DNA from 2 places in the Micromonospora craniellae genome. Region 2 is predicted to be linked to the other one. Evidence: riboswitches for the same ligand, from Rfam matches in the RefSeq annotation. Region 2 holds a riboswitch; the other holds the start of a gene.
The links. A riboswitch is a leader RNA that binds a small molecule or an ion and turns the genes downstream of it on or off. The one in region 2 is predicted to bind thiamine pyrophosphate.
Positions count from the first base shown of each region.

Region 1: it holds a riboswitch for thiamine pyrophosphate, as region 2 does, so the genes downstream of both, ID554_RS19280 (thiamine phosphate synthase) here and ID554_RS22150 (ECF transporter S component) in region 2, are expected to answer to the same signal.

Region 1 covers NZ_CP061725.1:4,240,512-4,248,211, forward strand. The annotation lists partial or broken gene ID554_RS19265 (IS5 family transposase) at 1-79, shown strand, start outside; partial or broken gene ID554_RS19270 (ATP-binding cassette domain-containing protein) at 86-1,033, shown strand; gene ID554_RS19275 (aldo/keto reductase) at 1,053-2,003, shown strand; TPP riboswitch at 2,157-2,265, shown strand; gene ID554_RS19280 (thiamine phosphate synthase) at 2,260-2,886, shown strand; gene thiO (glycine oxidase ThiO) at 2,880-4,055, shown strand; gene thiS (sulfur carrier protein ThiS) at 4,070-4,270, shown strand; gene ID554_RS19295 (thiazole synthase) at 4,276-5,094, shown strand; gene ID554_RS19300 (thiamine phosphate synthase) at 5,154-5,831, shown strand; gene thiD (bifunctional hydroxymethylpyrimidine kinase/phosphomethylpyrimidine kinase) at 6,054-6,845, shown strand; gene thiC (phosphomethylpyrimidine synthase ThiC) at 6,861-7,700, shown strand, end outside.
Region 2 covers NZ_CP061725.1:4,860,729-4,868,428, reverse strand. The annotation lists gene ID554_RS22165 (alpha/beta fold hydrolase) at 1-698, opposite strand, end outside; gene ID554_RS22160 (TIGR03943 family putative permease subunit) at 709-1,479, opposite strand; gene ID554_RS22155 (permease) at 1,476-2,546, opposite strand; TPP riboswitch at 2,748-2,853, shown strand; gene ID554_RS22150 (ECF transporter S component) at 2,925-3,515, shown strand; gene ID554_RS22145 (ABC transporter ATP-binding protein) at 3,588-5,048, shown strand; gene ID554_RS22140 (energy-coupling factor transporter transmembrane component T family protein) at 5,045-5,845, shown strand; gene ID554_RS22135 (hypothetical protein) at 5,922-6,233, opposite strand; gene gndA (NADP-dependent phosphogluconate dehydrogenase) at 6,368-7,700, shown strand, end outside.

The sequences.
Region 1 (7,700 bases), 620 kb from region 2:
GACCACGAAGGTGCGCTCTGTGACCGACGGGCGGGGCCGGTCGCTCGCCACGCGGATCACGCCGGGTCAGGCATCGGACACCAGGCACCCGGGCGGCTTCGCCAGTTGGCACTCCGCCCGGACGGCCCGCCACGCCCGCCTCGACGAACTGCGTAAACGGTGGGACGAGGAGCACCAAAAGCTGCGCGAGCAGATGCTGATGTACAAGCAGAAGGCGGCGTACAACTCGGACATGGCCTCCCGGTACCAGTCGGCGCAGACCCGGTTGCGCAAGTTCGAGGAGGCCGGGCCACCGCCCGTACCGCCGAAGGACCAGGACATCCGGATGCGACTGGCCGGCGGCCGGACCGGCAAGCGCGCGCTGATCTGCGAACAGCTCGAACTCGACGGCCTGACCTACCCGTTCGACCTGGAGGTCTGGTACGGCGACCGGGTGGCGGTGCTGGGCGCCAACGGCACCGGCAAGTCCCACTTCCTGCGCCTGTTGGCCCGGGGCGGCACGGACCCGGACCCGGCCAACGGCCCGGTCGACGGTGCGGCGGCGCTCGCGCCGGTGGCGCACGACGGGACGGCCCGGCTCGGCGCGCGGGTGCGCCCCGGGCACTTCTCGCAGACCCACGACCGGCCGGAGCTGATGGCAAAGACGCTGGTGGAGATCCTGTGGCGGGGCGACGAGCACCGCGCCGGCATGGACCGGCACGCGGCGATGGCCGCGCTCAGCCGGTACGAGCTGGCCGGGCAGGGCGACCAGCGCTTCGGCACGCTCTCCGGCGGCCAGCAGGCCCGTTTCCTGGTGCTGCTGCTGGAGCTGTCCGGGGCGACCCTGCTGTTGCTCGACGAGCCGACGGACAACCTCGACCTGGCCTCGGCCGAGGCGTTGGAGGCCGGGCTGGCCGCCTTCTCCGGCACGGTGCTGGCGGTCACCCACGACCGCTGGTTCACCCGGACCTTCGACCGCTTTCTGCTGTTCCGCGGTGACGGTGAGGTGGTGGAGACACCGGAGCCGGTGTGGGAGGTCAGGCGATCGACATAGGGTTGATCTCGTGACTGAGATGACTTATCGCCGGTTGGGCGACTCCGGGCTCGTGGTGTCCGTCGTGGGGATCGGCTGCAACAACTTCGGCCGCAAACTCGAACTGGACGGTACCCGCGCGGTGGTCGACGCCGCCCTCGACGTCGGGATCAACTTCTTCGACACCGCCGACATCTACGGCGAGCCGTACGGTGCGTCGGAGACTCAGCTCGGCGCGGCCCTCAAGGGCCGCCGCGACGACGTGGTGGTGGCGACCAAGTTCGGCATGTCGATGGGTGGCGACAACGGGCGCGACTTCGGCGTGCGCGGCTCGCGGCGGTACGTCATCCGGGCGGTGGAGGCGTCGCTGCGCCGCCTGGACACCGACTACATCGACCTGTATCAGCTCCACGAGCCTGACCCGGGCACCCCGATCGAGGAGACGCTCGCGGCCCTGGACGACCTGGTCCGTGCCGGCAAGGTGCGCTACCTGGGCAACTCCAACTTCGCCGGGTGGCAGATCGCGGACGCCGACTGGACGGCGAAGACCCGGGGGACGTCCCGCTTCGTCAGTGCCCAGAACCACTACAGCCTGCTCAACCGGGACGCCGAGATCGAGGTGCTGCCCGCCTGCGAGCGGTTCGGCCTCGGCATGCTGCCGTTCTTCCCGCTGGCCAACGGGCTGCTCACCGGCAAGTACAAGCGTGGCGAGGCCCCGCCGGCCGGTAGCCGCCTCGCCGGTGGCGGCCGGTACGCCAAGCGGCTCGCCGCCGCCGACTGGGACACCATCGAGGGCATCGAGGCGTACGCCGCCGAGCGGGGCGTGTCGATGCTGCACGTGGCGATCGGCGGGCTGGCCGCCCAGCCGGCGGTCACCTCGGTCATCGCCGGCGCCACCACGCCCGACCAGGTGCGCGCCAACGCCGAGGCGGGCACCTGGCAGCCGGGCGAGGCGGACCTCAAGGCGCTGCGCGCCGTGCTCGACCGGTAGGCGTCACCACGCGACGGGGCGAACGCATTCCGCCAAGGTAAGGAAGGGACCCCTGCTAACGCCTGCGGTAGAGGAAGGGCCCCCTCCTAACAGCAGGCGTCCCTGCGGGACGCACCTTGGCAGGTCAGCCGATCTGTCGTACGGTGACCACGCAAGTGACCCACGGGAGCCCGGTCGACCGGGCTGAGAGGGGGGCTGTGAGCCCCCGACCGTCGAACCTGATCCGGGTAATGCCGGCGCAGGGAGGAGTGTTGCCGTGCCGTCCCTGGGACGACTGCATCTGATCACCGACACCCGGCCCGGGCGGGATCCGCTCGCCGTGCTCCGGGCCGTACTGCCGGTGGCCCGCACCGAACTGCTGGTGCAGATCCGGGTCGAGGACAGCGCGACCGACCGCCAGGCGTACGACCTGACCCGGCGGGTGCTTGCCCTCTGCGCGCCGTACGAGGTCACCTGCCTGGTCAACGACCGGTTGCACGTGGCGTTGGCGGCCGGCGCGGCGGGTGGCCACGTCGGCGCGGACGACCTGCCGGTCGCGGCGGCGCGGCAGGTGCTCGGCCCGGCCGCCGTGCTCGGGGCCACCGCCCGCGAGCCGGGTTCGGCCACCGAGGCGGTCGGTGCCGGCGCGAGTTACCTGGGCGTCGGTCCCTGCCGGGCCACCACCACCAAGGACGGGCTGCCGCCGGCGATCGGCGTTTCCGGGGTACGGGCGGTGGCCGAGGCGGTCGCCGTGCCGGTGATCGCCATCGGTGGGGTGACGGCGGCGGACGTGCCCGCGTTGCGCGCCGTCGGCGCGTACGGGGTGGCGGTGGTCGGTGCGCTCTCCGGAGCCGCCGACCCCGCCCGCGTCGCGGCCGAGCTGACCGGGGCGTTGACGTGTTAGCAGGGGGCCCTTCCTATACCGGAGGCGTTAGCAGGGGACCCTTCCTTACACCGGACGTTGCGGTGGTGGGCGGGGGCCCGATCGGGTTGGCGATCGCCTGGCGCTGCGCGGCACACGGATTGCGGGTGGTCGTGCACGATCCCGCGCCGGGCTCGGGTGCCTCGCACGTCGCCGCCGGGATGCTCGCGCCGGTGGCCGAAGCGTACTTCGGCGAGCACGAGCTGACCGCCCTGCTCACCGAGTCGGCGGCCCGCTGGCCCGCGTTCGCCGCCGAGCTGACCGAGGCGACCGGCGCCGACATCGGCTACCGCACCGAGGGCACGCTGATGGTCGGGCTGACCGCCGACGACCTCGCCGAGGCGCGTCGACTCTGGGCGTACCAGCAGGGCCTGGGGTTGCCGGTGACGCCGCTGCGTCCCTCCCAGCTGCGCGACCGTGAGCCGGCGCTGGCTGTCCGGGTCCGGGGTGGCGCGTTCGCCGCCACCGATCACCAAGTCGACCCGCGTCGGCTGGTACCGGCGCTGCGGCTCGCCGCCGAGCGGGCCGGCGCGACCCTGGTCCCCGAGCCGGTCCGGACACCGGCCGACGTCTCCGCCGGGGTGACGGTGGTCGCCGCCGGCTGCGGCTCGGCCGCGCTCACCGGGCTGCCGGTCCGTCCGGTCAAGGGCCAGGTGCTGCGGCTGCGCGCGCCCGACGGCGGTCCGCCGGGCTTCCGGCACGTCATCCGGGGGTACGCCGACGGCGAGCACGTCTATCTGGTGCCCCGCGAGGACGGCGAGGTGGTGGTCGGGGCGACCGTCGAGGAGCGCTCCGACCTGGCGGTCGGTGCCGGGTCGGTGCTGCGGCTGCTGCGTGCCGCGATCGACCTGTTGCCCGAGTTGGCCGAGTACGAACTGGTGGAGGCGATCGCCGGGCTGCGCCCCGGCACCCCGGACAACGCCCCGATCCTGGGTCCGTTGCCGGGCCGGCCGGACGTGCTGGTCGCCACCGGCCACCACCGGCACGGGATCGTGCTCACCCCGGTGACCGCCGACCTGATCGTCGACCTGGTGACCGGGACGACCGCCGACCCGATCGGCGACCCGTTCCGCCCTGAGCGCTTCGCCGCCGACGCCGGACCGGGCGAGGGCTTCGGCACGTCCGGCGACGCCACCCGACCCGCGCAGTGAACGGAGGAGGCCTGATGGAGTTGACGGTGAACGGTGCCGGGCGCAGCGTGCCGGACGAGGTCACGGTCGCCGAGGTGGTCCGGGACGTGACCCCGCAGCAGCGCGGTGTGGCGGTGGCGGTCAACGGCGAGGTGGTGCCGCGTACCGACTGGCCGGCGACGGTGCTGCGGGGCGGCGACCGGGTCGAGGTGCTCAGCGCCGCCCAGGGCGGGTGAGCGGGATGGACCGCACACCGTCGACGGACGGGCACGAGGTGGACGCCGGGACGAAGGGCTTCGAGCTGGGCGGCGTCCGGTTCTCATCCCGGCTGGTGCTCGGCACCGGCGGGGCCGCGAACCTGCACGTGTTGGAGCAGGCGATCCGCGCCTCCGGCACCGAGCTGGTCACGCTGGCGCTGCGTCGGGTGGACACCGTCGCGGTCGGCTCCGGCGGACTGCTCGACCTGCTGGACCGCTGTGGCGTACGCCTGCTGCCGAACACGGCCGGCTGCTACACCGCCGGTGAGGCGGTGAAGGTGGCGCGGCTGGCCCGGGACGCGTTCGACACCGACTGGGTCAAACTGGAGGTGATCGGCGACGAGCGCACGCTGCTGCCCGACGGGGTGGAGCTGCTGCGGGCCGCCGAGGAACTGGTCGACGACGGGTTCACCGTGCTGCCGTACACCTCGGACGACCCGGTGCTGGCGCGGCGGCTGGCCGACGTGGGCTGCGCGGCGGTGATGCCGGCCGGCGCGCCGATCGGCTCCGGGCTGGGCGTCAACAATCCGCACCACATCCGGTTGATCCGCCAGGACGTGACGGTGCCGGTGATCCTGGACGCGGGCATCGGCACCGCCTCGGACGCGGCCCTGGCCATGGAGCTCGGCTGCGACGCGGTCCTGTTGGCCAGCGCGGTCACCCGGGCGGAGGACCCGGTGGCGATGGCCACCGCGATGCGGTACGCGATCGAGGCGGGCCGCCTCGCGTACGGCGCGGGCCGGATCCCGCGCCGTTTCCACGCCCTCGCCTCCACCCCCGACGACGGTCGACCCGACCTGTGACCCGCGACCTCACCGATCTCGGTGCGAAACCGCCCCTCCAGGGGCCGTTCCGTACCAAGATCCAACCGGTCTCGGGTGTGGTGCTGCTGACGGATCGTCGGTCGGTGCGGGCGGACCTGTGCGATGTGGTGGCGCAGGCGGTGGCCGGGGGAGTGCGGTGCGTGGTGCTGCGTGAGAAGGACCTGCCGCGCGCCGAGCGCCTGGCCCTCGCCGCCGAGCTGCGACCGATCCTGGCCGAGGCAGGCGGCACCCTGATCGTCGCCGGCCCCGACCCGCTCCTGCCCGACACCGAGCCCGCCCCACGGATTCCCAGCATCTTCGGCGGTGCACTCGTCGCGCTCCACCTTCCGGCGGCCGGTCCGTACCCGCCACCCGTCGCCGACCTGGTCGGCCGCTCCTGCCACGACGAGGCGGAGCTGGACCGACTCACCACCGAGGACTATGTGACCCTGTCACCGGTCTTCCCCACCCGCAGCAAACCCGGCTACGGCCCACCGCTGCGCCCCGACGGCCTGGCCGCTCTGGTGAGTCGCAGCCCGGTGCCCGTTCTCGCTCTCGGCGGGATCGAGACTCCCGCCCAGGTCCGCGCCTGCGTGGAGGCCGGCGCCACCGGCGTGGCCGTCCAGGGCGCCATCATGCGCGCCCGAAACCCCCACCAGGTCGCCACCACCCTCACCACCGCCCACCGCCGAACAACCACCCCAGGCTCCGCCCCCACACCCTCGGCCCAGCGATGACCCCCACCGCGTCGGCCTCCCCAGCCCGTCATCCGAGCCCCACCCCGCCAGCTTCCCCAACGCAGGGCACCCGAAGCCGCCCCCGATCCGTCCCGACGGGCGACGACCACGACGGGGCTGCGGCCGACCGTGCCCACGCAGGGATCAAGCCTGACCGCCCGGAGTGGGCACGGTCGGCCGCAGCCCTAAACCGGAACCCCGAACACAGCCAAGAGGAGACACGTGACAACCCCGACAACCGTGCTCACCGTCGCCGGTTCGGACTCCGGTGCCGGTGCCGGCATCCAGGCGGACCTCAAGGTCTTCGCCGCGCTCGGTGCGTACGGCACGAGTGTGCTCACCGCCGTCACCGCGCAGAACACCCGGGGGGTGGACGCGGTGTTGCCGTTGCCGCCGCAGACGGTCAGTGACCAGTTGGACAGCGTGCTCTCCGACTTCACGGTGCGCGCGGTCAAGACCGGGATGCTCGGTACCCCGGCCGTGGCGGGTGCGATCGCCGAGGCGGCGGCGGCCGGTCGGTTGCCGCAGCTCGTCGTCGATCCGGTGCTGGTCGCCACCAGTGGACACCGGCTCGGTGTGGTGGAGGCGGTGGTGCGGCTGCTGCCGTACGCCCGGGTGGCGACGCCGAACAGCGCGGAGGCCGCCGCTCTCACCGGCGCGCCGGTGACCGGCGTGGCGGAGATGACGGCGGCGGCGCGGGCGCTGGCGGCGGGTGGTGCCGAATGGGTGATCGTGACCGGCGGTGACGTGGACACCGGCGACGAGGCGGTGGACGTGCTGCACGGTCCGGACGGTACGACGGTGCTGCGGGCCCCCAGGGTGCCGACCCGGCACACCCACGGCACCGGTTGTTCGTTCTCGGCGGCGACCGCCGTGCGGCTGGCACTTGGCGATCCGGTGCCGGTGGCGGTCGCCGCCGCCAAGGAGTACGTGACCCGCGCGCTGGCCGGTGCGCGGGACTGGGAGTTGGGCGCGGGACGCGGCCCGATGGACCACTTCGGCTGGTCCGCTTAGGCGAGGGAGGCTGTCATGCAGGAACGTCGCAAGGTCTATGTCGAGGGTTCGCGACCGGACGTCCGGGTGCCGTTCGCGGAGGTCGAGCTGACCGGGGACAACCCGCCGGTCCGGCTCTACGACACCGCCGGGCCGGGCTCGGACCCGGAGGTCGGTCTGCCTCCGTTGCGGGGACCGTGGATCGCCGAGCGGGGGGACGTCGCCCCGGTACGCGGTGCCGGCACCCCGTTGGGCGGGGCGGACGGCAAACGGCCGACGCAGCTCGCGTACGCGCGGGCCGGGGTCGTCACCCCCGAGATGGAGTTCGTGGCGATCCGGGAGGGGATGGCTCCCGAGTTCGTCCGGGACGAGATCGCGGCCGGCCGGGCGGTGCTGCCGCTCAACATCAACCACCCGGAGTGCGAGCCGGCGATCATCGGCAAGGCGTTCCTGGTCAAGGTCAACGCCAACATCGGCACGTCGGCCGTGACGTCCTCGGTGGCCGAGGAGGTGGAGAAGCTGACCTGGGCGACCCGATGGGGCGCGGACACCGTGATGGACCTGTCCACCGGTAAGCGGATCCACGAGACCCGCGAGGCGATCGTGCGCAACTCGCCGGTGCCGATCGGCACGGTGCCGATCTACCAGGCGTTGGAGAAGGTCGGCGGCGACCCGGTGAAGCTGAGCTGGGAGGTGTTCCGGGACACCGTGGTCGAGCAGGCCGAGCAGGGCGTGGACTACATGACGGTGCACGCCGGGGTGCTGCTGCCGTACGTGCCGCTGGCGGTCGACCGGGTGACCGGCATCGTGTCGCGGGGCGGTTCGATCATGGCGGCCTGGTGCCTGGCGCACCACGAGGAGAACTTCCTTTACACG
Region 2 (7,700 bases):
GCGGCGGTCCGTCCGATGGCGACGTCGCGGTCGCTCCAGACGAAGGTGGTCGGCACCGACACCGGGCCGACCGCCGCCAGTTCGGTGCGGGACATCGCCCGGTACCAGTTCAGCGCCGCGGTAAGCGCGCCCGGCTCGCGCAGCGGGTCGGCGTACGCGGCCACCCGCGCGTCGTCGCCGACCTCGCGCAGCAGCCGCCGCAGCCCGAGCGCGTCGAGGGCCAGCAGCGTCTTCTCGGCCACGCCCGCCTGCCGGAACAGCAGCATGTACGCCGAGCGCGCCTTCTGCTGCGGGTCGTTGGCCAGCGCGTGCGCCATGGCGGCCGGGTGCGGCACGGAGACGGCGGTCAGCGTGCGTACCCGGTCGGGGTGGCCGGCGGCGAGCGCCCAGGCGACGATCGCGCCCCAGTCGTGGCCGACCACGTGCGCCTGCGTCACACCGAGGGCGTCGAGCACCGCCACCGCGTCGGCGACCAACTCCCCCAGCCGGTACGCCGCCACCTCCGTCGGCCGCGCCTGCGGCGAGTAGCCCCGCTGGTCGAGCGCGTACGTGCGCAGGCCCGCACCGTGCAGGGTGGGCACCACCGCGTCCCACTCGCCGGAGTGCTGCGGGAAGCCGTGCAGCAGCAGCACCGGCTCACCCGACTCGGGGCCGCCGGGACGGATCTCGAACCGCAGACCTCGGGCGTCGACGTGCATGTCCGGCAGGCTACTCGTACTGGCGCTTGGGCACCGGCACCTGCCGCCACGATTCGATCTCCAGATAGGGGATCTCGGCGTCGTTGACCGGGTCCCGGCCGAGCCGGTCGCTGTAGCGGCCGACCACCTCGACCCAACTGTCGTTGGGCAGCCCGACCGGTACGTCGCCGGTGAGCCCGAGTTTGATCGGCCGTCCGTCGGCGGCGCAGCAGGACAGCACCATCCGGGCCAGGATTGGCTCGCCACCGGCGCCGGTGGCCAGGAAACCGGTGAGAACCACCCGCCGGTCGCCGATCGAGGCGCCCCGGTCGAACAGCGCCCGGGAGGCGTAGTCGAGCACGCTGACCTGCACCGGGTCGCCGTCGGGCAGGGGCGGGTAGTCGGACTCCCGGGGGGCGTTCAGCGCGGTGCCGGCCTGCTCCGCCGCGTACGACCCGAGGGCCGGCGGGGCGACCAGCAGCAGCCCGAGGACGGGCAGGATGAGCAGCCAGCCGACCCGGGGCTCGTGGTGACCGTGGCCGTCGTGGTCGGTCGCCACGGTGGCGGGACCGCTCGCCGGGCCGGTGGGCCCGCCGCCGGTCGGGGTCGCCGCGCGGGGCGCGGAGGGACGCAGTTCGTACCAGAGGGTCATCACCGCGGCGACCACCAGCAGCAGACCGGCGGCGATCAGGAAGGGGCGCAGCCCCTCCTTGACGTACCGCAGGTAGAGGTCGGTGACGCTGGCCCGGATCACCGCCCCGCCGAGCAGCAGCAGGATCACCGCCTGCGCCTGCCGGTTCACAGCAGCACCATCCCGGCTCCGGTGGCCACCAGCAGGGCGACCGCGAACGTGGCCGGCGCGAACCGGAAGGCGAACCGCCGGCCGAAGACACCGGCCTGCATCGAGATCAGCTTGAGGTCGACCATCGGCCCCACCACCAGGAATACCAGTCGGGACGTGAGGGAGAACTGCGACAGCGAGGCCGCGACGAAGGCATCCGCCTCGGAGCAGAGCGAGAGCAGGACGGCGAGCAGCGCCAGCGCCAGGATCGACAGCCAGGCGTTGTCCGCGAGGGTCTGGAGCCAGCGCTCCGGCACCAGCACGTTGATGCTGGCGGCGGCCATCGCACCGAGCACCAGGAAGCCACCGGCGTGGGTGACGTCGTGCCGCACGGCGGCCCAGAAGGCCCGGCCCCGACGCGGGTCGTCCAGCTCCGGGCGGCGTGGCATCTTGATCCACTCGGTCCGACCGAGCCGCAGCCAGAGCCAACCCATGATCATGGCCACGACCAGGCTGGCGACTCCCCGGGCGAGGACCATCTCGGGATTGTCGGGGAAGGCGACCGCCGTGGCGACGAGCACGATCGGGTTGACCGCCGGGGCGGCCAGCAGGAACGCCAGCGCCGCCGCCGGGGTGACGCCCCGGCGGATCAGCGACCCCGCGATCGGCACCGACCCGCACTCGCAGCCCGGCAGCACCACGCCGGCCGCGCTGGCCGCCGGCACCGCGAGCGCCGGGTGCCGGGGCAGCGCCCTGGCCCAGAACGACCGGGGTACGAAGACCGCGATCACGGCGGAGAGCAGGACACCGAAGACCAGGAACGGCGCCGCCTGCACCATGATCGAGACGAACACGGTGGTCCACGTCTGGATGCGGGGATCGTCCAGCGCTTCGGCCAGCGGGTCACGGAAGATGATCAGCAGGACCAGCAGGCCCGCCAGGATCTCCACCGAGCCGATCCGGTCGCCGAGCCAGCGCCGGGGCGGCTCGCCACCGGCCGGGCGGGTCGGGCGCTCCTCGGTGGCCACGCCCGTCGGGCGGCTCTCCGGTTCACCGGCCGACGCGGCATGGTCCGTGTCTGTGCTCACCCTGTCGCCTCTCGGCCCTCGTGGATCGGCGGCCTGAGATTACCGTCCGGCACCGATGGCGTCGATGAATGTCACAAAACCGGGCGGGTTCCCGCCCCCGGCGGCCACCGCCGGGCGCACCGGCCGTCGACACCCGGCATGACCTGCGTAGATCACATTGTCCGTCAATCTTCGAAGGTGTTAGCGTCGGCGGGACAACACCACCTCCGACAGGGGAGCGCACAGCGCTGAGAGTGCGGGTCCGCCCGCAGACCCTCCGTACCTGATCTGGGTAATGCCAGCGCAGGGAGTTCGGTCCACCTCCAGCCCGCCACGGCCCGGCCACGCCGGGCGCGGCGTGCGTCTTGCCTGGTTCGACACTGGACTGGGGAGCAACTCATGAGCCAACCGACCACCACCCGGTGGCGCACCGTCGACATCGTCGTGGCCGCGGTGATCGCCGTCGGCTTCGGTGTCATATTCTGGGCCTGGGGCCTGCTCTGGCGGGCGGCCGACCCGGCCTTCGCCTTCTTCCCAGCCAGCCAGGCCGTCATGTACGGCGTCTGGCTGGTGCCGGCGGTGCTCGGCGGGCTGGTGATCCGCAAGCCGGGTGCCGCGCTGTTCTGCGAGGCGGTCGCGGCGACGATCTCCGCGCTGCTGGGCTCCGAGTGGGGCGGCATCACCATCGTCCAGGGCCTGATCCAGGGCCTCGGCGCGGAGATGGCCTTCGCCGCCTTCCGGTACCGCTCGTTCCGACTGCCGACGGCGCTGCTCGCCGGTGCGCTGACCGGCCTCGGCGCCGCGCTGTTCGACTTCTTCGTCTGGAACGCCGCGTACGAACTGGGCACCTACCGCATCCCGTACGCGCTGCTCACCGTGCTCAGTGCCACCGTGATCGCCGGTGCCGGCGGCTACGCGCTCACCAAGGCGCTCGCCGGCACCGGCGTCCTGGACCGCTTCCCCGCCGGCCGGGACCGGAACCTGGTCTGACCTCGCCCGATGGAGCCGGTACGGCTGGCTCTGGGCCAGCAATGGGGCGGGTGCGAGAAGCGGGGGTGGCAGGTGGGCGAGGTGCGGCTGCGCGGCTTCGGCTGGCGCCACGCCGGGCGACGGGCCTGGGCGGTACGCGGCGTGGACCTGCGGGTACGACGCGGCGAGCGGGTACTGCTGCTCGGGCCCTCCGGCGCCGGCAAGAGCACTCTGCTCGCCGCGCTGGCCGGGCTGTTGCCGGAGGACTCCGGTGAGCAGGAGGGCACCATCGAGATCGACGGCCGAGCACCGGCCGAGGTCCGCGAGCGGGTCGGCATCGTGTTCCAGGATCCGCAGTCCCAGCTCGTCATGGCCCGCAGCGGCGACGACGTGGCGTTCGGGCTGGAGAACCGGGGCGTACCCGCCGGACAGATCTGGCCCCGGGTGGACGAGGCGCTGCATCGGGTCGGCTTCCCGTACCAGCGGGACCGCCCCACCGCGGCGCTCTCCGGCGGCGAGCAGCAGCGGCTCGCCCTGGCCGGGGTGCTCGCGTTGCGTCCCGCCCTGCTGCTGCTCGACGAGCCCACCGCCAACCTCGACCCGGCCGGGGCCGACCTGGTCCGCGCCGCCGTGGCCCGCGCGGTGGACGGCGACACCACCCTGATCCTGGTCGAGCACCGGGTGGCCGACGCCCTTTCGCTGGTCGACCGGGTGGTGGTGCTCGACGCCGGCGGCGGCGTCCGCGTCGACGGCCCGCCGGAGGCCGTCTTCACCGCCCACGGCGACGCCCTGGCCACCGACGGCGTCTGGGTGCCCGGCCGCCAGATCCCGCCCCGCCGGGCCACCACCGGACCCGGCGAGGTGCTGCTCACCGCCGACCGGCTCGGCCAGCCGCCCCGGCTGGCCGCCACCGACCTGGCGGTACGCGCCGGTGCCGCGCTCGCCGTGCTCGGCCCCAACGGCGCCGGCAAGTCCACCCTCGCCGGGCTACTCGGCGGGCTACGCAGACCGGGCACCGGGCACCTGGTCGCCGGTGCCGGCCTGGCCGGCGCAGACGCTCGCACACCACCGCACCGATGGCGTGCGCCCGCACTGGCACGCCGGATCGGCTCGGTGTTCCAGGACCCGGAGCACCAGTTCGTCACCGGCACGGTCTTCGACGAACTGGCGCTCGGCCCCCGGCGTACCGGTGCCACCGAGACGGAGGTCCGGCGGCGCGTCGACGAGCTGCTGCACCGGCTGCGGTTGGACCGGCTGGCCGGCGCGAACCCGTACACCCTCTCCGGGGGCGAGGCGCGGCGGCTGAGCGTGGCGACCGCCCTGGCCACCGCGCCCCGGCTGCTGATCTGCGACGAGCCCACCTTCGGCCAGGACCGGCGCACCTGGCGGGAACTGGTGGACCTGTTCGCGGAGCTACGCGACGCCGGTCATGCCCTGGTGACGGTCACCCACGACGCCGACTTCGTCGCCGCGCTGGCCGACCAGACCCTGACGCTGACGCGTTCACCGGACCCGGGAGTCCCGCCATCGGCGGCTCCGGCGGGCTACCGATGATCGACCTCGAACCGGTCGCCCGGCCGGATGCGCCGCTGGCCCGACGCAATCCGGTGGCCAAGCTGGCGGCGGCGCTGTTGTTCGCGTTTCCGCTGCTGGCGACGCTGGACCCGGTCGCACCGGCGATCGCGATCGCGATCGAGTTGGCGGTCCTGCCGCTGTTCGGCGTGCGCTACCGGGTGCTGTTCCGCCGGGTGTGGCCGTTGCTGGCCGCCGCCGGTGGCGTCCTGGTCACCCTGGTGCTCTTCGCCGCGGACCGGTCGGGACGGGTACTGCTCGACGCCGGACCGGTCGTGGTCACCTCGGCGGTGCTGCTCACCGCGCTCGGCCTGGTGCTGCGCCTGTTCGCGGTGGCCCTGCCCGGCGTGATCGTCTTCGCCACCACCGATCCCACCGACCTGGCCGACGCGCTGGTGCAGAACGCCCGCGCACCGGCCCGGTTCGCGATCGGCGCGCTGGCGGCGTTCCGGCTGTTGCCGCTGCTCGGGCAGGAGTGGCAGATGATCGTCATGGCCCGTCGCGCACGCGGGGTGGAGGCGGGGCGCAACCCGGTGGCGAAGCTGCGGTTGTTCGTGTCCACCGCGTTCACGCTGCTGGTCGGTGCTATCCGCCGGGGCACCCGGCTGGCGGTCGCGATGGACGCGCGCGGCTTCGACGCCGGGGTTCCGCGTACCGTCGCCCGCCGGCAGCATTTCGGTGCGGCCGACTGGCTGCTGGTCGTCGTCGCGATGGCGCTGGCCTTCACCGCGTTGGGCGTCAGCGTCGTGCTCGGCACCTTCCGCCCGCTGATCGGCTGAGCGCGCCGCGGTGGTGGGTAGGTCTGTTGTCGCGGGAACGAACAGACCCGCCCACTTCTCACGGCGTACCGGACGGTCAGCTGCGCCGGAAGGCGTACTGCCGGGTCGCCCCGGCACGCTGCGAACGGCCGGCGCTGTACCCCTTGCCCCGGCCGGAGACCGCCGGGCCGGTCGTCCGCGCGACCTGTGCTCGCGGCGACTCACGGTCGTCCGGGCGATCCGGCGTGGACGGTTCGACCGGATCACGCAGCGGGGCCAGCGCCGCCGGGGCGGTGAGCCCCAACGGTGCGGCAACCCCGCCGGCCTGCGCAGGAGAGCCGATCGGCGGCGCAGCCCGGTCGGCCAGTGCGTCGAGACCGGCCGGCGGGCGCTCCGCACCCCGATTCACCGACGGCCCGTCGACCTCGGCGGCATGCGCTACGCGACCACCTGATGACCAGCGGTGGGGGGACGGCGCGGTCCCGGGTCCGACCGCGATACCGTCGCAGCACTACAGGTAGACGGCGGAAGGTGGCGACGAGGATGGCGGATCGGGCTACGGCACAGATCGGTGTGACCGGGCTGGCGGTGATGGGCCGCAACCTGGCCCGGAACCTGGCTCGCAACGGGTTCACCGTGGCGTTGCACAACCGCTCGCCGGAACGGACCCGGTCGCTGGTGGCCGAGCACGGCGACGAGGGCACCTTCGTCCCGACGGAGTCGCTGGCGGACTTCGTCGCCGCGCTGGAGCGCCCCCGCGCGGTGATCATCATGGTCAAGGCGGGCGGCCCCACCGACGCGGTGATCGACGAGTTGGTGCCGCTGCTCGAAGAGGGCGACATCATCATCGACTGCGGCAACGCGCACTTCGCCGACACCCGCCGCCGGGAGGAGGCGCTGCGGACCAAGGGCCTGCACTTCGTCGGCACCGGCGTCTCCGGCGGCGAGGAGGGCGCCCTGTGGGGGCCGAGCATCATGCCGGGCGGGTCGGCCGAGTCGTACCGCAAGCTCGGGCCGATCTTCGAGAAGATCGCCGCGCAGGTCGACGGTGAGCCCTGCTGCCAGCACGTGGGACCGGACGGTGCCGGGCACTTCGTCAAGATGGTCCACAACGGCATCGAGTACGCCGACATGCAGCTCATCGCCGAGGCGTACGACCTGCTGCGGGCCGGACTGGGCGCGACCCCGTCGGAACTCGCGGAGATCTTCCGGGAGTGGAACTCCGGTGAGCTGGAGTCCTTCCTGATCGAGATCACCGCCGACGTGCTGGCGCACACCGACGCCGCCACCGGCGAGGCGTTCGTGGACGTGGTGCAGGACCGGGCCGAGCAGAAGGGCACCGGCCGGTGGACCGTCCAGATCGCCCTCGACCTGGGCATCCCGATCACCGGCATCGCCGAGGCGACCTTCGCCCGGTCGCTGTCCGGGCACGTCGACCAGCGCGAGGCCGCCGTGCGGGCGTTCCCGGACTCCGGGGAGAAGTGGCAGGTCGCCGACCGCGAGGCGTTCATCGAGGACGTACGCCGGGCGCTGCTCGCCTCCAAGATCGTGGCGTACGCACAGGGCTTCGACCAGATCCGCGCCGGCAGCGCCGAGTACGACTGGGGCATCGACCTGGGCGGCACGGCGACCATCTGGCGTGGCGGCTGCATCATCCGCGCCCGCTTCCTGGACCGGATCAAGCAGGCCTACGACGAGCAGCCGGACCTGCCCACCCTGCTGGTGGCACCATGGTTCGCCGACACCGTGCGCGACGGTGTGCCGAGCTGGCGGCGGGTGGTGGCCGAGTCGGCCCGGGTCGGCGTGCCGGCGCCCGCGTTCGCCTCGTCGCTGGCCTACTTCGACGCGCTGCGCGCGCAGCGCCTCCCGGCCGCGC